Regions from separate parts of the Pradoshia sp. Z6_59 genome, predicted to be linked through region 2. Evidence: a T-box and tRNA genes for the amino acid it is inferred to sense, from the RefSeq annotation. Region 2 holds a T-box; the other holds one or more tRNA genes.
What was found. A T-box is a leader RNA that pairs with one kind of tRNA and senses whether it is charged. The one in region 2 lies ahead of AC4D4B_RS11655 (valine--tRNA ligase), so its partner is inferred to be a tRNA-Val.
Positions count from the first base shown of each region.

Region 1: it encodes a tRNA-Val, which carries the amino acid that the T-box ahead of AC4D4B_RS11655 (valine--tRNA ligase) is inferred to sense. The anticodon was not compared.

Region 1 is NZ_JBZCPP010000006.1:161,095-171,750, reverse strand. Features, by position in the region: gene AC4D4B_RS08725 (Imm26 family immunity protein) at 204-1,031, shown strand; gene AC4D4B_RS08720 (hypothetical protein) at 1,096-1,647, shown strand; gene AC4D4B_RS08715 (nucleoside 2-deoxyribosyltransferase) at 1,987-2,421, shown strand; gene AC4D4B_RS08710 (PTS sugar transporter subunit IIA) at 2,723-3,172, shown strand; gene AC4D4B_RS08705 (PTS sugar transporter subunit IIB) at 3,181-3,456, shown strand; gene ulaA (PTS ascorbate transporter subunit IIC) at 3,458-4,714, shown strand; gene AC4D4B_RS08695 (hypothetical protein) at 4,807-5,412, opposite strand; gene AC4D4B_RS08690 (stage III sporulation protein AH) at 5,762-6,163, shown strand; tRNA gene AC4D4B_RS08685 (tRNA-Val) at 6,303-6,375, opposite strand; gene AC4D4B_RS08680 (paeninodin family lasso peptide) at 6,904-6,999, shown strand; gene AC4D4B_RS08675 (aldolase) at 7,067-8,008, shown strand; gene AC4D4B_RS08670 (lasso peptide biosynthesis PqqD family chaperone) at 8,005-8,289, shown strand; gene AC4D4B_RS08665 (lasso peptide biosynthesis B2 protein) at 8,317-8,787, shown strand; gene AC4D4B_RS08660 (nucleotidyltransferase domain-containing protein) at 8,787-9,935, shown strand; gene AC4D4B_RS08655 (ABC transporter ATP-binding protein) at 9,952-10,656, shown strand, end outside.
Region 2 is NZ_JBZCPP010000009.1:170,114-180,769, forward strand. Features, by position in the region: gene AC4D4B_RS11640 (LysM peptidoglycan-binding domain-containing protein) at 1-719, shown strand, start outside; gene ysxE (spore coat protein YsxE) at 904-1,926, shown strand; gene AC4D4B_RS11650 (YszA family small membrane protein) at 2,004-2,195, opposite strand; T-box leader at 2,417-2,652, shown strand; gene AC4D4B_RS11655 (valine--tRNA ligase) at 2,720-5,371, shown strand; gene AC4D4B_RS11660 (bifunctional folylpolyglutamate synthase/dihydrofolate synthase) at 5,469-6,779, shown strand; gene AC4D4B_RS11665 (sensor domain-containing diguanylate cyclase) at 6,913-8,634, shown strand; gene AC4D4B_RS11670 (Ig-like domain-containing protein) at 8,996-10,656, shown strand, end outside.

The sequences.
Region 1 (10,656 bases), on a different contig from region 2:
TGACTCCAATCGAGTTAAGGAGCCTTTTTGTTTTTTCTAGAGATTTAAAGAAATTAAAACTGCGAAATATTGTCGTCTGACAGGTGAAAGGAGAGAATTTGCCGAATTTATCATAATAGGTTTTTATCGATAATTAAGGAACTGTATTCTTATCATCAGCCTACTTGTTAAAATAGCAGTTCCTAAAGGGGAAATGAAATATAATGACTGAAAATTGTAAGCTAGGGAAAATAGAAATATTTTTACCGGATGCATCTATTTCGTATTTCTTTATTGATGAGGATTTAGCTGAATTGTTTAAAGTGGAAACAAATAATGAGGCAGCAAAACTCCTCCGTAAGACAGTAAGAGAGAAGGTTGAACCCAAGATTTACAAGCGTATTGAATTTGATTATGAATCAAGTGCAGTTACAGTGCGAACTTCTCATGCAGAATTGATGCTGGAAATAGCAATCATCATAAATGAACTTACTGATGTTACTTTATCCGAGGAAGAAAAAAGTGCGGCCAAACATCAATTACTTTCACATAAAAGACCAAAGAAACAAAAATGGAAAGTGGGAGACATATTTCAAATCCCTTTAGATAATGGTACATATGCTTTTGGGCAGGTAGTATGGAAAAGCTATACACACCCAGTTTGTGGGTTATTTGATTTAAACCACTCCGAAGCTCCAAGCTTAGAAGAAATTATAATTAATCCCTTTATTTCGATACTCTCACTAACGCCGACTTCATTAGATAATCACAATTGGAGGGTACTGGGAAATAGGAGTGTAAGAATTCAAAAGGAGGAAGTTCCTGAAGAATTTAACGGTTCCGAATGTAGAGGTGCCATGAACTTTACAAGCGGTGTCCTTGAGGATTTAGCGAACGCATTCTACGGAATCACGCCATGGAACGTCTTTGCTGATGAGGATTATCATGACAAAATCCTGTTGCCAGCCGTTAAACGACCTTTAACTGCTAAGGTGTTATCAGCAATAGAAAGACAGATTTATCGAAAAGAGAATGGGTGGGATGAATCATAATCCAAGCAGTGCGAAATTCAATTTATATAAGCTTAGATAGTAGATAAGTAAATGAGGTGGGACAGTGGGGGTTTTTATAGACATATATTCAGTTAAGCACATTGGATCAGAGAAATATGCCAATAATTTTTTTGATTTAATGAACAAAAATGGGTTGAATATAGAGAAAATCGGTTTATTTGAACCGGTCAAAAAGCCTTTTTCAATTGAAGAGGCCATTGACATGTGGGCGAAGGAAGAACCTGGAATATATGACATAACAGCTGATAAAATGATTGGAAAATCAGGCGGTATGTTAGGGAAGGGTAAAGGATATTGGTTTGATACTCATTGGTGGGTGCATCCGACAGAATTAAGTTTAAACTACCTAACTATTTATTTGAATAAAAAAGTATTTAATCAAATAAAGGATGATATATTTCAATTATTTGAAGAGTTAGTGGATGGCTTCGATGCTATCTATGGCTATGTAACTGAAGATAGAGCAGAGGAAAGGCAGCATATTACTGGGACATTGAAAGAAAGAATTCCAGGTGTCTTTTGGCTTAATTACTTTTCTCAGGTCTTTGTAGAATACTTGAATAATGGAGGTTCACTTTATGAATTTCCCTGGTAAAAAGTAAAATCAGTTACAAATGAAGGGATTATCACTCAATTAACTAATCATCCCTTTGATCAAACCATAGTCGCTTTGGAAAATAAAGCACAAGAACAATTTGGGTTGAGTAAGTTCAATGGAACTGCAAAAGATTATCCTAAAATACTTATGCTGTAGGTATAATCAAACCAAAATTATTAAGTATTTGGGATGAACTAACCCGTTATATCTAATCATCTATACACAACGGACGCCAATCTTGTAAAAATATTTAAATTTATTGAGCCTGTGCTTGTTATTTAATTCATATTCAAATATAATTCCTCTGTTAATATATTAAGTATTGTGGAGGACAATATGAATTTAAAAGGCAAGAAGATTTATTTAGCAAGTGGTTGGTTTAACGATAATCAGGCACAGCGACTTTCCAAAGCAGAAGAAGTTCTGAGAAATATGGGCTTTGACGTATTTAGTCCAAGAGAGCATCAATTTAAGGAATATGTGTACAATACACAGCCTTGGAGAGATGTAGTTTTTAAGAATGATGTAGACCATGTAAAAGATGCAGATCTCATTTTCGCGATATATGATGAAACGGATTCTGGGACAATGTTTGAGATTGGGTTAGCTTATTCAATTGGTAAACCTATCTTTGTCTTCCACGAGAAAGAAGAATATTGCAACTTAATGATCACAGAATCATTGCAAGCTTATTTTAAAACGTGGGAAGAAGTGCAGAACTATGATTGGACTACTTGCCCATTGATTCGTTTTGAAGGAGAAGTAGAATAAGCATTTTTGCTAAGTAGTAAACTATTAATAATATGAATATCATTTAAATAAAAGCTGGTCTAAGACTGGCTTTTTTTATTTATGAAGCAAAAATATCATTCGCTATTTTCCCAAGACATTTGAAAGAACAAGATGAAACTTATGTCTGCATTATCGTTAATTTTCAGGAAGTAGATGATTAATATGGAGTATTAACATGATGTCCTAAAAATAAATTTCAAAAAGATAGAGGGAATAAATCTACAAGTAGATTTATATGAATGAATTATAAATGAAGAAAAGTTTAGAGAGAGGGTGGGTCTTGTTAAATCAGATTCTAAATACACAGCTAATCCAGTTTAAGGATCATTTGAAAACATGGGAAGAAGCTATTCGATTAGCGGCTGCTCCTTTGATAGAAAATGATTCTATTGAACAGACGTATGTAGATAAAATAATCAGTACTACGAAGGAACTAGGTCCTTATTATGTACTTGGCCCAAACATTGCTTTGCCTCATGCAAGACCTGAATTTGGTGTTAAACAGATAGGATTAAGCATTCTTGTCATGAAAGAACCCGTATGGTTTTCGGATAAAGAGCATCATAAGGTTCAGCTAATCATTGTACTGGCAGCAGTGGATGAGCACTCACATTTGGAAGCACTATCTGAATTGGCAGCTGTCTTAGGTGATGAAACGAATGTGAATCAACTGATCCATTCCAAATCCAAGGATGAATTTTTAAAGCAATTATTTTCATTTATACAATAGGAGGCAGCATGATGAAAATATTAGTTGTCTGTGGAAACGGGTTAGGAAGCAGTTTTATTGCAGAAATGAATGTAAAGAAAGCTTTGCGTGAAATGAACAGGGAGGCAGAGGTAGGGCATACCGATTTAACATCCGCCAGGGCGGAGACAGTAGATTACTATATTGGTTCACCTGAAATCATGGAACAGTTAGAGGGAAACGGCAGAAAAGTCATTCCGCTCATGAATTTATTCAACGTCGAAGAAATCAAAGCTGTTTTAGAAAAACACCTGGAGGAAATATAAAATGGATTTGATTGTAGATATATTAAGCACCCCAGCGATTTTGGTTGGATTATTTGCTCTGATCGGTTTATTACTGCAGAAAAGACCAGCTACTGAGGTTGTATCTGGAACATTGAAGACAATTATGGGCTTCCTGATTATTGGTGCTGGAGCAGCTGTCATAACGGGTTCACTCAATTTTTTTGGGAAGATGCTTGAGAAGGGCTTCGATATTGATGGTGTTATCCCGAACAACGAAGCGATCGTGGCGATGGCTCAAAATGCTTTTGGTATGGAAACAGCTCTAATCATGCTGTTAGGTATGATTGTTAATATCCTCTTAGCTCGCTTCACTCCTTTTAAATATATATTCTTAACAGGACACCATATTATGTTTATGGCCTGTTTGTTAGCAGTCGTATTATCAACAGGCGGACTGGATGGAGCAGGATTAATTATAATTGGCTCTATTATTCTAGGATTATTAATGGTTTTAAGTCCAGCCCTTCTACAGCCATTTGTTAGAAGGATTACAGGTAATGATGAGATTGCAATCGGTCACTTTGGTTCATTCGGATATTGGGTTGCTGGAATGGTAGGTAAAGGAGCGGGGAATAGAGCACAGTCAACAGAAGCGATACGAGTACCAAGAAGTTTAGGATTCCTTAGAGATACATCCGTCGCAATCTCTTTAACTATGTTAGTTATGTTCTTTATCGTTGCGATTGCTGCTGGTCCAGCTTATATTGAAAATGAGTTAAGCGGCGGTCAAAACTTTATTGTGTTTTGCATTATCCAAGCAATCACGTTTGCTGCAGGTGTTTATATTATTTTAGCGGGTGTTCGATTATTATTAGCGGAAATCATTCCTGCCTTCAAAGGGGTAGCGGACAAAGTTGTGCCTTATGCTAAACCGGCATTAGATGTACCAGTGGTTTTCCCTTTCGCCCCTAATGCAGTCATTATCGGTTTTATTTTTAGCTTTCTCGGAGGTATTATCAGTATGTTTTTACTTCCGCTATTTGGCTTGACAGTAATTGTTCCCGGTCTAGTTCCACACTTCTTCTGCGGAGCAACAGCTGGTGTATTCGGAAACGCTACCGGCGGAAGAAGAGGAGCTATGTTAGGTGCATTTGTTAACGGTATTCTAATCAGCTTCCTGCCAGCATTATTATTACCGGTGTTAGGAGACTTAGGTTTTGAAGGTACAACATTTGGCGATACCGATTTCGCGATTGTGGGTATTTTCTTAGGTTATTTAATGAAACTACTTATGTAAATGAAAATTATAGAAACCTTCGAAATGCAGAAGAAGGGAATATGAGATGAAACGAAAAAAAGCAACTACATTATAATTTGTAGTTGCTTTCTTTAAGGTTTAGAATGAAAAGTCTTGCGTTGTAACAGGTATTCTGTTGCTGTAATCATCACTAGCGCTTTTTTTGCCCGTTGGTGTGCCATAACGATGTTTGAGCATTTAGCATAAGCTTGGTCTAGTACATTCTTGACCTCTTGCCGTTTATCTTCTGCGATTTTATCTGGAAACCAATCATTCGCAAATCCTGTAATCATATATAATGAAATTACTTTTTCGGGGAATGATGTTGTATCACGATTGTCCAGTTCATCTATTACTCTTGCTAAATTAGTGTTTGATTTGAGCAGGCTGTAATAGCTTGCTATTGCCTCATATAAAGCATCCAGCTCTTGTTTGTGATGTAATGCTTGGAGTGTAGTCACCGCTTCTTCAATCGTATCAAACCAATCATTTATCCCTGAAATTAAACAGCCGGTTTGAGGGTCTGCTAACCCATATCCACTCATCACTTCGCAATCTGGATAATGCTTCAACAATTCACTTTTTGTCGTAAATATATCACCGTAATAGGCGTCTCCTAATGTATCGTATACTTTATTGGCATAGAGGTGGATCAGATTTCCCTCTTTCATTTCCACTACCACTTCTAGCTTCTCCATCTTTCATTCCTTCTTTCCTATAGGTTTTAAATAGGATCGCAGCTATATTGGAAATTTGTTTTATAAGTATGTATCAAAAAAGAAAGGTTATATATTAACTTTACCTTCTGTTTAATTGTTTTGTATAGAGACAAAATATTACTAATAGACTGATTCTTTAAGAGAATCGCCGGTGCAACTAACTAGTTAGGAATTATAGAGAAGTAGTGAAATTTAATGTAAATATGTGGTTAAATGAATGGGGAAAGGGGTTAGGAACATTCTTCTACTCAAAAAATAATGTGGGGTAATATCTATATTTAAAATTACAAAGGATCCGTCTGGAAAAACATACCTTGAGCTTATTGAATTGGCTTTTGATATATGTGTTGAGTTTCATTTAGTTCTTAGAAAGGATATGGGAGACTTATCTAAATTTGACCCCATTCTACGAAAGTTTGATCCATCATTTAAGCTTATGAAAGAGCAATCTGAATGGGCGAGTAACATTTTAGGAGATAATCAAACTGCAAAAGTATACTATTTTTCCACAGATGAACATGCTAAAAAAACAGTTTTGGAACTATCCAATTCTTTATTTGGTTGGGTTTTCCCTAACTTACCAGAAGATTTATCATTTTTTAAAGAAGGAGAGGACTGGCTAGCAACTAATTCTCATGAATCAGAGTGCTATATAATGACATCTGATAAAAATGAAATAGCCAAAATCAATGCAATTAAAGGTTTAACTTATGAAATAGAAGAAGATTGATGTCCATGAAAAAATACTTTACTTCTTTAGCAGAGCCTAACGAAGGCACTTAGCTATTTACAAGGGGATGAGTCTAACCGGAAAACAAAAAAAGGCTCAAACCCCTGATGCCATTGGGCTTAAGCCTTCCTAAAGTGTATGATCCCGACTGGGTTCGAACCAGCGACCCCCACCCTGTCAAGGTGGTGCTCTCCCAGCTGAGCTACGGAATCACAATACTATATAATTAACAATATTTAATATAAAGGGTAAGTCAGTTAAAGTCAAGATGAATTTTTGTTGCAGGATCTTTCTTCCATATAGGGACACAAAGTGATCCTTTAAATTTAGGGGAGGAACTTAACCTCTATCCACACTTAATCCTCATGAATCTCATCAGAGAACCTCCAGATTAAAGTCTGTAATAATCATCACCAAGATCTGTCTAGTAATTGCTGATTATGAACGCAAATTTTGTCATTCGGTTGGTATTTTTTGTATTTATTAAAAATTATAAAATTTTTCTGTTAATTCGTTTGACAGAATTTACTAAAGATGATATTTTTAGTATACATTAGTTCTTTATAAAGAACTCATGACTATTGATCTATGAATTATATGGAGAAGTTTGAAAGAACAGATTGTAATTTGGATTATATCTGTCACATAGAGATGTAATTCAATACAATATAAGGATGACATGGGCCCTGTTTTGCTCTTGTTGTTCTAAATAAAGAACATATACATAAGGGGGTGAAGGAATGAAAAAAGAATGGCAAACACCAAATCTTGAGGTTCTTGATGTAAAAATGACTTTTGATGGTGGAGAAGTATACGGCGGTAAAAAAGGAAGCTGATTGTACAGAAAAGGAAAAAGCCCTTATACAAATTTATCGTATAAGGGCTTTTTTAAAAATTGGAGTGATGAAGTTGGTTCAGGCATTGAAACAGATGGTGTACCAAGCGTTTGGATTTACAATCTCAAGTGAGATGAAGCTGCCAGAGTTAATTCAGATTGAAGAATCAAAATCTCCATTAGATATCGTCATAAAATATGAACATTTAGCAGATGAATGGAACTGTGCTCAGGAAAAAGAAAAAGGATACTGGGTTCAAGACAATCGTGTTTTATTTGAAATTGATCAGGTAGCCATCTTTGCGGTTGATTCTGGTAAAACAATCAGCATTTCACCACATCTTGATTCAGATGAAGATGAAATTAGGCTCTATGTATTGGGGACATGCATGGGAGTTATTCTGATGCAGCATCAATTGTTGCCTTTCCATGGAAGTGCCATCGTATTGGATGGTGAAGCGTATGCCATTGTTGGCGAGTCAGGTGCCGGAAAATCAACACTTGCTTCAGCCTTCATGAATCAGGGATATAAACTGTTAAGTGATGATGTTATTCCAATATGTTTTACCGGGGATCGACCCATGGTCATTCCATCCTATCCATCTCAAAAGCTATGGCAGGAATCATTGGATCATTTTGGAATGAAATCCTCGAATTATCAACCTTTATATGGAAGAGAAACGAAATTTTCAGTACCTGTAGGGAAAAGTTTTCTACAAAAATCTGTTCCGCTCGCAGGGGTCATTGAACTGTTGCCAGTTGATACGAATACGATTGGCATTACTCCGGTTAAAGGGCTGGAACGTCTTCATACCTTGTATAAGCACACGTATCGTAATCTTTTTTTGAAACCGCTTGGCTTAATGGATTGGCATTTCAGGCGTTCCGCTGAATTAAGTAATCAACTGGCAATCTATCAGCTGAAGCGACCAATTTCAACATTTACGGTTCATGATTTAGTCAAAATAATTAAAGAGGTAACCGAAACGGGGAAGGGGAGTAAACAATGAGCAAGCCAACAGAAATGATTGACGCCAGGAAATATGTCCAAAAGGATGGCAATGTAGTCAGTGATATGGACGGGGAGAAAGTGATGCTAAGTGTCCGTAATGGTAAATATTACAATCTCGGTGAAGTTGGAGGCTTAATCTGGGAACTGATGAATGAACCTAAGTCAATCAACGAGCTTGTGGATCGGTTAACAGAAGAGTATGACGTTAGCCCTGAAGAATGTGAAAGTCAGGTTCGTTCATTCCTGGATATGTTGAAAAAAGAAGAATTAATTGACTAAATCATTACTTCCTAAGGAGTTTTGTTTATGAACCTCATTCAGAAAGCTCGAACCTTACTGTCCTTAGATAGTAAAACCTTCATGATGTATGTAGAAGCTTATTGTTCCTTAGGAGTAGCCAGGATACAAAAGAGTTTGCCCTTTTCAAAAATTGCGCCTAAATTGGGCAGAAAAATGGAAGAGACACCATTAACCTATGTGCCAGCCCATGCTGAAATCCTGGAGTCAGTGTCCAAAAGCTTGGAGACGATGAGCAGATATACGTTTTGGGAAAGTAAATGTCTTGTTATGGCGATTGCAGGAATGAGAATGCTGGAGCGGCGCGGTATTGAAAGTACTCTTTATATGGCAACAGCAAGAGATAAGGATGGAAAGATGAAGGCTCATGCCTGGCTGCGGAGTGGATTATATTTTGTAACTGGGGCCAATGGGAAGGAAGGATACACAGTAGTGGGAACCTTCGCGAAAAGAATGGGGGATCAGAAGGAGGAAAAATGATGGATAGACAACCTTTGCACATGACCGGTTTTTCCAAAGAGCTGAACCTAATGCTCGCCTTGATTAAAAATGATAGGGACTCCGTAAAAATTTTATTAAACAGTTCAATCAATTGGTATGTATTTCTGGAGGTTGTGAAACAGCACCGATTGTTTCCGATTATTTATATAAAATTAAATGATGGGTTCGGTAAGGAAATTCCTCGGGAAATACTGGCGAAGCTTAGAGGCCTTTATCAACAGAATACCTTTCAAATGATGAAAATGAGTGCAGAAATGGAACATTTATCAGATTGTTTTCAAAAACAGGAGATTCGTTGCTTGTTTCTGAAGGGGCCTGCGCTTGCACATCAGCTCTATGGGAATTTAACAATGCGTACTTCCAATGACCTTGATGTGTTAATTTCCCTTAAGGATTTTAAAAAGGCAGATGCCATTCTGATCGAAAGAGGATATGAAAGAGATGAATATAAACGTTCTGTTTTAGGGGATTGGAAATGGAAAAACCATCATGTGGAATATATGCATCCCGATACTTTACAAAAGGTAGAGCTTCATTGGAAGCTGCATCCGGGCGGAGCAAAAGAGCCAAGCTTTGATCAATTATGGAATCGGAAGCAAGCCAGTACTTTGACAAAAAAACCAACGTATTTACTTGGTACAGAAGATCTCTACTTATTTTTATTGATACATGGAGCCCGGCACGGTTGGTTCCGGTTACGCTGGCTGATTGATCTGGCTGATCTGTCGAAGCAAATCACAGATTGGCGATTGATTAAAAAGATGAAGCAACGCTATCAGGTTTCACATATCGCTGGTCAGGTTGGATTGTTGGCAGAAGAATTGTTAGACACGAAGCTTCCGCTTTACGGCCATGTGACGGAGCGGTCGTATCGGTTGGCTGAAGATGCCCTGTTTTTAATCATAAACGAGATTGATATTCATGATGATAGACTTTCGAGGCGGTTTCGCAAAAGGGCTGATGACTACTATCAATCTATTATGACGAGAAGGCAAAAGGCCTTTCGATTTTACGGAGCGCTGTATCCTTGTATTGATGATGCCAAGACATTGCCATTGCCAAAATCGCTTCATTTCTTATATTTTCCGCTGCGACCGTTTTTGTGGATGTGGAGGCAGCTCGTTTAGTTAGGGGAGATCACGGGTGAAATCATTATGGATATTTATCCAAGAATTAAGAACGTATTCAGGTAAAATTTTATATGTGAATTTACTTGGTATGGTAATGGTTAGTTTTATAGAAAGCATTGGTATTCTTCTGCTCATTCCGATCATTGAGATGAGCGGCATGCTTGGCCAATCAGGCAAGTCATTGCCCTTTAGTGAACTATTTTCAGTTGTTGATGAGATTCCTGTCTTCATTGGATTGGCGATTATTTTAGTTATATACGTACTAATTATTACAGGACAGAACTGGATTCAAAAGAAATTAACGATTCAAAACAGAATGATCTACGTGGGATATACCAATCATATGAGATCAAAAATATATCAGTCCTTGCTTTGGGCTGACTGGTTGTTTTTTTTGAAGAAGCGACGTTCTGATTTATTGAACAGCTTAACGGATGAATTGAACAGGGTGAGCGTGGGCATCAGTCAGTTTTTACTTCTGGCTACCTCTGTCGTTTTTACGATTATTCAAATTGGAATTGCATTGTGGTTGTCTCCTGAAATTACATTTTTCGTATTATGCTGCGGGGCCGTGTTGGGTCTGTTTTCGAGAAGATATATTAAAAAGTCAGAAGCAATTGGAAATCAGACAACAGAAGTCGCCAGATCCTATTATGGTGCGATATCCGATCATTTGAATGGTATGAAGGAAATTAAAAGTAATTCATTGGAACATACG
Region 2 (10,656 bases):
CTAAATTATCACCCCGGCAGCATCAACCAGCGGATGATGAAGAAACGCAGCCGAATGATGAGTCAGATTATACAGACAAGGACTACAGCCCTTTTGCTTTTGAACAGGATCAATTAGTTGACAGAGAAAAGCAAAAGGATGAAAACCACTCTTTTTCCATTCCATATGATAATAGGTATGATGAGGGTCCTCCAGAATTAATGGAAGTCGTACCTTATACTGTCGAATATGAAAAAGAGGATAGTTCTGAATATGAAAAAGAGGATAGTTCTGAATATGAAAAAGAGGAAAGTCCTGAATATGACAGAGTACAGCCGCATCAATTTCAACCGAATGTAGCACCAGATCCGAATAAAGCTGCGGTAGAACGGGAAACAAATGTTTCTCATGGACGTCAACAGAAAATGGAACAAGCATCCAATCAGTATGTAGAGAAAAAGTACCAATCGTCTAATTCTAAAAGAGAGAATGAGAACGAAGGTCAAATTGAGGGTAAATCCAAATCTTTGTTATATGATCTTTTTACAGAGGAGGAAGAATCACAACAATCAAAAGTCAGAGTCTGTATTGTACAAAATGGAGAAAATATTGATGTTCTGGCAGATCGATATAAAACAAGCGTTCAGCATATCGCGAGAATAAACGGGCTGGAATTAACATCCGATCTTAAAGCTGGTCAGGTAATTTATATTCCTGAAGCTGCTGCTTCTTATAAATAATAGGTTTAGTTAACAGCAGAGCACAGCATTATATGCTCTGCTTTTTTAATAGGAATACTACAATGCGGTTTTGGCTGTGAGAAGCATGGTTGCATAGCTCACAAAAATTAATGACGTATAAGGACAACTGAAATAGATTTCATTGGTTTCCAAAAAGGGCACATACAGAAAGGGTGCCATAGGAATGTTAAGAAAAGATCAGGAGTGGATATCTGAGTTACTAAGAAACTATCAATTGGAACTTGAATTTTACGAGGATTTTGGAAAAGTAAAAAAAGTATATACGAACAATGGTGTATTCGCGATTAAAACCATCCTGGCAACCAAAGGCATTGATTTTATCAAAAATGTGCAGAACCTATATCAAAATGGATATAACCGAATTGTTCCGATCTTTCCAACAGTTGATGGCAGATATGGAGTACTAACTCATGATAAAATCAGTTACCTTATGCCTTGGCTGCCGGATGAACATATCGAGGAACGGGCAGAACGACACCAGCAGATGTTCAGGGAACTGGCAAGAATGCATACGCTATCTGGCAAGGAAATCAACATTACTAAAGAGGAACGGGAAGAGCATTATGAAAAAACAGTCAAGGAGTGGGAGGAGCAAAAGGAATTTATTCGTGAAATGGTAACAACCATCGAAAAGAAGTGGTATATGTCTCCGTTTGAGCAATTGTTTAGTATGTGCTTTTATGACTTGTCTCAGGCTCTAACGTATTCCTTAAATAAACTGAAGGAGTGGTTTGACCTAACAAAGGAAGAAGAAAAAGTACGCAGTGTGGTGACGCATGGAAATATTTCAATTCATCATTTCTTATATAGTGAAAATGGTTATGGACATTTTATCAATTTTGAACAGAGTAAAACCGCACCTGCCTATTTCGACTTATTGCCTTTTGTCGTTAAGCAGTTAAAAACTTATCCAATCCAGGGTGAAGAAATAGTTGAGTGGATCTATCTTTATCTGAAGTATTTTCCCTTCAAGGAGGGTGAGCTGCGTTTATTCTTATCCTATTTAGCCTATCCGGCTAATTGTATCAAGGTAGTAGAACAATACTCCAGAAAAAAAGGCAAACAGGATGAAATTCAATTTTGCCGAAGATTCCAAAGGCAGTATTGGTTATTAAAAAACATTGAATATATCATCATGAGGATGGAACAAATAGAAGAAAGCAAAAAGGCGAAGGAAGAGAAATAAAAGATACGGCATCAACATAATTGTATCAAACAAAAACCAGGCAAACTTACCTGGTCTAAATGAATAGCTATAAAAGATTACAGAATATCAAAGTGGAAGGCTAAAGCAAGGCCAATCAGTAAAAATAGCAGAAATAAATCAAAAGTGGTCGGAAAAAAGAATGTCCGGATTCCTTGAAAAACGGCAAAGGGAATGGAGAATTGCTGTAAGACATTTCTTGTATTTCGAATCCACGGAGGCATATTGTATTGAGTTACCTTTTTTCGCATGTAAATTCCCCCTTTATGATAGAATATAAAAATACCCCTGAATGGGTGTCTGTACAGCATTATTTAAGGCGCCTAAGATTGAGATTTGACGATGACACCTTGGATATAGGCTTGAATAAAATAAAGAAAAATGGGAAACAATGATTGACGAGTAGATGCATACTTATGTATGATAACAGTATTAAAAAATGATTTCCGATTATGAGAAACCAAAATAACAATGAAAAGCTTTGAATGGGAAGAGTATGTGATTAAGACTGTAAGAGAGAGGAATCCATCGGCTGTAAGATTCCTTCAGTAACCGTAATCGCAGAAGGTCGCCCAGGAGCTGTTTCCGTGAACGTCAGGTAGTAGCGGATAACCGGTGAAGAGCCGTTAACGAAATGAAGTGCCGATACAATAGTTATTTGTATTGGAACAAAGGTGGTACCGCGAGACATACCGTTTCGTCCTTTTTATATAGAGGATGAAGCGGTTTTTTTATTGCGTTTTTCACCAATTATGAAAGTAAAGGAGAATGAAAAATGGAGCAACAAACGGATATTGGTATGCCAACCAAATACGATCCTCAATCAATCGAAAAAGGGCGCTATGATTGGTGGTTAAAGGGTAAATTCTTTGAAGCGGGACAGGATAAACAAAAAGAACCTTATACGATTGTAATTCCTCCCCCAAACGTAACGGGAAAACTGCATTTAGGCCATGCATGGGATACTGCACTTCAGGATATTTTGACAAGAATGAAGAGAATGCAGGGTTATGATGTATTATGGCTGCCAGGTATGGACCATGCGGGAATTGCAACTCAAGCGAAGGTAGAAGAAAAACTGCGCAATCAAGGGGTATCACGTTATGATTTGGGACGTGAGAAATTTGTTGAAGAAACATGGAAATGGAAAGAAGAGTATGCATCTCATATCCGTGAACAATGGGCAAAACTAGGTTTAGGCCTTGATTATTCGCGTGAACGCTTTACTCTGGATGAAGGACTTTCAAAAGCTGTTCGTGAAGTGTTTGTAAAACTTTATGAAAAAGGGCTTATTTACCGCGGTGAATATATTATTAACTGGGATCCAAGCACAAAAACAGCAATCTCTGATATTGAAGTAATTCATAAAGAGGTTAAGGGTGCTTTTTATCATATGCGCTACCCACTAGCAGATGGCAGCGGACATATTGAAGTTGCGACAACTCGTCCGGAAACAATGCTTGGCGATACAGCAGTTGCTGTTCATCCGGAAGATGACCGTTATAAGCATCTGATTGGAAAAACGGTTATCCTGCCAATCGTAGGAAGAGAAATTCCGATTGTTGGCGATGATTATGTAGAGATGGACTTTGGTTCTGGCGTTGTAAAAATTACACCAGCACATGATCCTAATGACTTCGAGGTAGGTAATCGTCACAATCTTGAACGCATCCTAGTTATGAATGAAGATGGAACGATGAACGCAAAGGCTGGTAAATATGAAGGTATGGACCGTTTCGATTGCCGTAAGCAAATTGTGAAGGATCTTCAGGATCAGGGAGTGTTGTTCAAAATTGAAGAGCACATCCATCAGGTTGGACATTCTGAAAGAAGCGGATCTGTTGTAGAGCCTTATTTATCTACACAATGGTTTGTTAAAATGGGACCATTAGCAGAGCGTGCAATCGAAATGCAATCCACTGAAGGTAAAGTAGAATTCGTACCGGAGCGCTTTGAGAAAACATATTTGAATTGGATGGATAATATCCATGATTGGTGTATCTCCAGACAGCTTTGGTGGGGTCATCGCATTCCGGCTTGGTACCATAAAGAAACAGGCGAGGTATATGTAGGAATGGAAGATCCTGCAGATATCGAAAACTGGACACAGGATACAGATGTATTGGATACATGGTTCAGTTCTGCGCTATGGCCGTTTTCCACAATGGGCTGGCCTGATACAGATTCAGAAGACTTTAAACGTTATTATCCAACAGCAGCTCTTGTGACTGGATACGATATTATTTTCTTCTGGGTATCAAGAATGATCTTCCAGGGACTTGAATTCACTGGAGAGCGTCCATTCAAGGATGTATTGATTCATGGACTTGTACGTGATGAGCATGGCAAGAAAATGAGTAAATCTCTTGGTAATGGTGTAGATCCAATGGAGGTTATTGAGAAATATGGTGCGGATTCACTAAGATATTTCTTAACAACTGGAAGCTCACCAGGTCAAGATTTACGTTTCAGCTATGAAAAAGTAGAATCTGTTTGGAACTTTGCCAATAAAATTTGGAATGCATCCCGTTTCTGCTTGATGAATATGAATGGGCTGAAATATGAAGAGATTGATTTAACAGGCGAAAAATCAGTTGCAGATAAATGGATTTTAACTCGTTTAAACGAAACGATTGAAACTGTAACAAGACTGGCAGATAAATATGAATTCGGTGAAGTTGGCCGTGCATTATACAACTTCATTTGGGATGATTTCTGTGATTGGTATATTGAAATGGCGAAGCTCCCTCTGTATGGCGAGGACGAGGAAGCTAAACTTACAACACGTTCTATCCTTGCGTACGTATTGGATCAAACGATGCGATTATTACATCCGTTTATGCCATTCATCACGGAAGAAATTTGGCAGAACCTTCCTCACCAAGGAGAGTCCATCACAACAGCTTCTTGGCCTGTTGTAAATCCGGACTTAACGGATGAAAAAGCTTCAGATGAAATGAAATTGCTTGTTGAAATCATTCGTACAGTACGTAATATCCGCGCAGAAGTGAACACGCCGCTCAGCAAAAAAATCAAGCTTTCATTGAAGGCGAAAGATGCAGAAACGCAAGCTGTTCTTGAGAAAAACAGCAGCTATATCGAGCGCTTCTGTAATCCAGAGGAATTAACAATTGGTACAGACATCCCTGCAGATGATAAAGCGATGACAGCTATCGTAACGGGTGTTGAATTAATTCTTCCATTGCAAGGTCTATTAAATATTGAAGAGGAACAAAAACGTCTTCAAAAAGAACTTGAAAAATGGAAAAAAGAAGTGGAAAGAATTGAGAAAAAGCTATCCAATGAAGGCTTCATGAAAAAAGCGCCTGAAAAGGTGATTGAAGAAGAAAAAGCGAAGCTGGCAGACTATGTTGAAAAACGTGAGGCTGTACAAAGCCGTCTGAAGGATTTAGAAGAATTAGCTTAAGACATTTTTATTGCGCCCTGTTCGAAGCATTTGAACAGGGTGTTTTTGTTCAATCATGTCATACTAATACATAGCGCAATGGTTGAGGAGTGAAAAAATGATACAGGATTATCAACAGGCAGAGAAGTTTCTTGCAGACCGTACAGCCAAACTTGGAATGGATTTTGGCTTGGAGAGAATGGAAAGAGTCTTACGTAAATTGGGAAATCCGGAGCGTAGCATTCCTTGTATACATATAGCAGGCTCAAATGGGAAGGGTTCTACGCTTACGTTTTTAAAGCATATTTTGTTGGCAGAGGGCTACCGGGTAGGTACCTTTACATCTCCCTATCTTGAAAAGCTGAATGAACAAATCATGATTGGTGAGGAAATGATTTCTGATGATAAGCTAGTTGAATTATTAAATTACCTCCTCCCTGTTTTAAATGAAGCAGAGCAAGAAGGGGATTATCTGACTGCTTTTGAAGTAACGACTATATTAGCTTTCCTGCACTTTAAAAATGAGCAGCCGGATATTCTTATTATTGAAACAGGACTTGGGGGAAGACTTGATTCCACTAATGTAATTGAACCGCTTCTGGAGATCATTACTAGCATTTCTTTAGAGCATACCAACATTCTTGGGAATTCTCTGAATGAAATTGCAACAGAAAAAGCAGGAATTATCAAGAATGGCACAACAGTCGTTACTGCTATAAAAGATGAGGAGGCACTAGAGCCCCTTGCCAAACAGGCAGAGAAAATGAATGCTGTTTTATATACTCTAGGAAGAGAATTTAAGATAATGAATCGCTCTCAACCTAAAAATCAGGAAGTTTTCACGGTTAAATGGCGAGAACACTTGCTGAAGAACTTACATATTAGCATGCTTGGAAGCCATCAAGTAGAGAATGCTACGCTTGCAGTTATCAGTTCATTATTACTCAGTGAAACGTATAGCTTTTCGATTCGGGAAGAAAGTATCAGAAAAGGACTGGCATCTGCCAGATGGAAGGGCCGTTTTGAGATTGTATCGAACCAGCCGTTAATCATCCTGGACGGCGCACATAATGTATCGGGTATAAACTCTCTGCTTTCAACGATTGATGATCGTTACCCAAATTGTAATATACATATTTTGTTTGCGGCCTTAAAGGACAAGGATTATGCAAAGATGATTCAGATGATTGAACAAAAGGCAGCAAGTATAACTTTTACGGAGCTTCCATTAGAACGAATGAATGAAGCAGAGGAGCTATTTAAACATAGTCGTCATCCTCATAAGGATATAAAGAAAGATTGGGTGGCAGGAATAAATGGGATATTAACCAAAATGAAAGACGGAGATATGCTATTGGTCACAGGTTCTTTATATTTTTTGGCGTCTATTCGCCCGTATATCGTCAGTGAAATCATTCAAAAGTCATAACTATATCCCTCTAAAAGTAATGATGTTCATGACAATCCTCCATAAGACCTGTTTTTGTAAATATTTGTGTGACAGATGTCAGAATTTTTGATAAAATGTGACATAAGATGGATTCCTGAACGGAGGGACGGTAATGGTTACAAAACAAAAACGCATCATTATTTGGATACTCTGGTTTTTGATCGTCCCTGCAAGTTTATATATTTCATATACGGAGTATCCTATTTTAGGAAGCTTTTTTTCGATAGATATTCTGCTGTTCCTATTACTGCTTTGTATTATTACGTATTACCCTATTATGATAAATGGATTGCCGATTTTTCTCCTTCAGGGCGTATCTTTGGCTTTATTCCTTGAGTACGGATTATTTGTAGAAATAATCCTTTCGCAAATCGGAGTAATGACATTGCTCTACCGAATAAAAATAAGTAAGGATGAGCTTTTCCGCATTCCGATGAATTCTTTAATGTTTTTTATTAATTCACTAACAAGCGGATTCATCTATTATTTACTTGGCGGTCAGCATTCCAATCTGGATTTATCTGAGATAAGTGTATTTTCATTAATTGTAATCCACCAAATTGTCTGGTTCTTATCTAATTTTATTTGTGCTTTACTCATAGATGTGTTTGTATATGAGGCAAAAGTAGAGTTTGTTGCAAAAGATCAGGTAGCTGATATCGTGTCCAGTATTATCATCTTTCCGATTGGTTTATTATTGTACTCAACCTATCAGGAGCTGGGGGTTGTAGCCATTATTATTGTTGGCATACCGCTTGTCAGTTTGGCTCTTGTGATGAGACTGTATTATCGGGCTGATACTATGAATGAAGATTTGCAAAAAGCGAGTCAAATTGGTCATAGGTTAACGGAAAGATTGGAAGTCAAGCAAGTCCTGGATTTATTTCTGGGTGAAATTTCAAAGATTTTCCCAGTCGACGAAACCTATATTCTGAGTGTGGATAGCAAAGCCAGCAATCGCCTTCGTATGGTTCGTTATGAAAGTAAAAATGAGACTGGTATGCCCCATTTGAATTTAATCTCGGCAACAGACAGCTTGATTGGAGAAGTATGGGAATCAAAAAAATCATTGCTGATTCAGAGCTCTGCCTCCCTGAAGAAATACGAAAACCATGGTATTCCTGATTGGGCAGAAAGCGTATTGATTGTTCCGGTTTTAAATGCAGAGCAAATGGAAGGGATTGTCCTTCATATCTCTTCGAAAAAAAACTTCTTTGAAAACAGTCAGATAACGATCGCAGATATTCTTTCTACATATCTGGCATCAGCTATTGAAAATGCGAGGCATTATGAAGAAACGAAAGCCAAAAGTGAACGCTGCTCTTTAACAAATCTCTATAATAACTATTTTCTTGAAGACTATTTAAAAGAACAATTTAACCTGATAAGGAAAAAAAAGCTGGACACATTGACTCTTATCTTAATAGACTTGGATCACTTTAAGTCGATAAATGACTCTTACGGACATTTGGGTGGGAACGATGTTTTATGCCAGGTAGCAGAACGTTTGTCTTCACTCGTACAATATAAAGGGATTGCAGCCAGATATGGCGGTGAAGAATTTGTGCTTGCCCTACCTGGTGCAGGAGTGGAGGAAGGCTATCAATTTGCCGAACTGGTACGTCAAAAAATTGGAACAAAGCCGTATGAATTAGTATCTGATTTAGGTAGTGAAAGCAGGAGGATTCATGTCAGAGTGACTGCATCAATTGGAGTTTCAACCGCGCCGAATGATGCGGATGATCCTCACTCATTAATCCGTCATGCAGACCGAGCTATGTATACAGGAGCAAAACGCGCCGGACGTAACAAAGTGGCGCAATATATTAAATAAAAGGGACGTATTCTGACTAGTAGAGAGGAGGAATACGTCTTTTTTGTTCAAGAAGAAATAGATTAAAAGTTGTATGTTTGGACTTGAGTTTCATATATGGAACAACTGATCAAAACTTTAAGAGAAAAATCGAAGTAATTCGTGTATTCATTACTATTTTGATAAAAAGATGAATTTAAATCTACCCATCTCTGTAAATTAACAAATATCCTATAAGATTGATATTTATAAAAAGTAAGATAATTTATTGAAAAATATACAAAATAATGGTAAAGACTGTATAATAATAAGTAATAATATAGGTATTTTGTATGAGTTAAGAATAAATTCGATTTAAAATACACGGTAGAGGGGTGGGTATATGAAAAGAGGGCTAAAATTAGCAATCGCTATTATTATTTTATTTTCAACGGTATTGCAGGCTCCTAACGTAACACATGGAGCGGAAAGCACTCCAAAAATAAGAGTTTTGGAGATTTACGATAATAAAAATAATTACCCGACGAGGCTTGAGGGTCTTTTAGGGGAGAACCAATATGAATATACATCAATGCCAATGAAAAAATTTGTAGCACTTCGAGAAGAATTGGATGGGAAATATGACATGATTGCCATCATGGAAGGTACCTATTCGGAGGCAAAAGTAAAAGACAAGAATCATAATACTACATCCATTCAGAATGATATTACAAATTTGAAGCTGCAAGAAATTATTGACGGGTTTATAAATAAGGGAAAGCCGGTCATAGTGGATAGGGATACAATCAATTCCCATAGGGCTATATTGGGGCAGTTAAAATCCCATCTTTATAAGGCGAATGTACTTAATTATAATTACCGAGGTGCGGAATATCTTTTTCCAGTCCAGATGGGCGTATTTTTTAATTACTACAACGCAACTGGTCCAAGATTTTCGCTAACAACAAAACCAAGTGAAACAACTGCCTATCAGGATGGGGACAATCTAAGTTTTAATTTTAGGGTGCAAAAGCCAGCTGATGTGGAATCAAGAGATTTAAAGGCTCGGCTGTTGATCGATTCTGATTTTAATGATCAATATGATACGGATGAGATTGTAAAGGAAATACCGATTACCTCGCAAAATAGTACAATCACTTTTGAATTACCGAAGGGATATTCGGGAATCCGTTATTGGAAGTTAGAATTACTAGATAATGGTACGGGATTTAAGAATTATGAAAAAGGGATGATTAAGTTTGTAGATCAGCCTGTGCAGCTAAAAGTCCTACAGGTTACACCAAATGCCAATTATAACAGCAGTTTATTGAATAGCAGCAATATGAACCAATCTTATTTGAAGAAAACAAATGAATATGAGATTAATATTGATGTTACTAAAATGGACATATTTAACGGATCAACTGGTCCTAATTCGCATACTCAAATTAACGGAAAATACGATATGGTTATTTTTGGATTTGGGGATGAGTACAACAAAACCAACTTAAATGCCAATTCGACTCGTTCTTTAGAAACGTTTATCTCTTCTGAGCAAAGCATTATGTTCACACATGATACGATTTTCCAAAAAGATGGCAGTAATACCGATAACTTTTGGTTGAAGAATTTTAAAGAAATATCAGGCCAAATCGACCCAAAGACAAACTTGGGCTATGGAGCCCCGCGTACTTCTAATTCTACAGCACTTATAAACAGCGGGATTATGACCAGCTACCCTTATAATCTGGAAGAAGAAAGAATTCGAAAAGGCTCTGCAAAAGATATAGCTTTAACGCATAACCAGTACTTTACCTTGAATCTGGAGGATTCTAAGGTAATCCCCTGGTATAACATTAAAAGTGACCGAACAAGACAGCAGGATCAAACTGATTACAATAATCCTCGTGATGTTAATGATAGCTGGAACCATTATTATACGTATTCTAAGGGGAATATTACGTATTCGGGTACCGGTCATACAAATACAGGATTTCCTGATTGGGAGCAGAAACTGTTTGTCAACACTATGTATCGTGCCTTTTTAGGGTCAAACCATGCTCC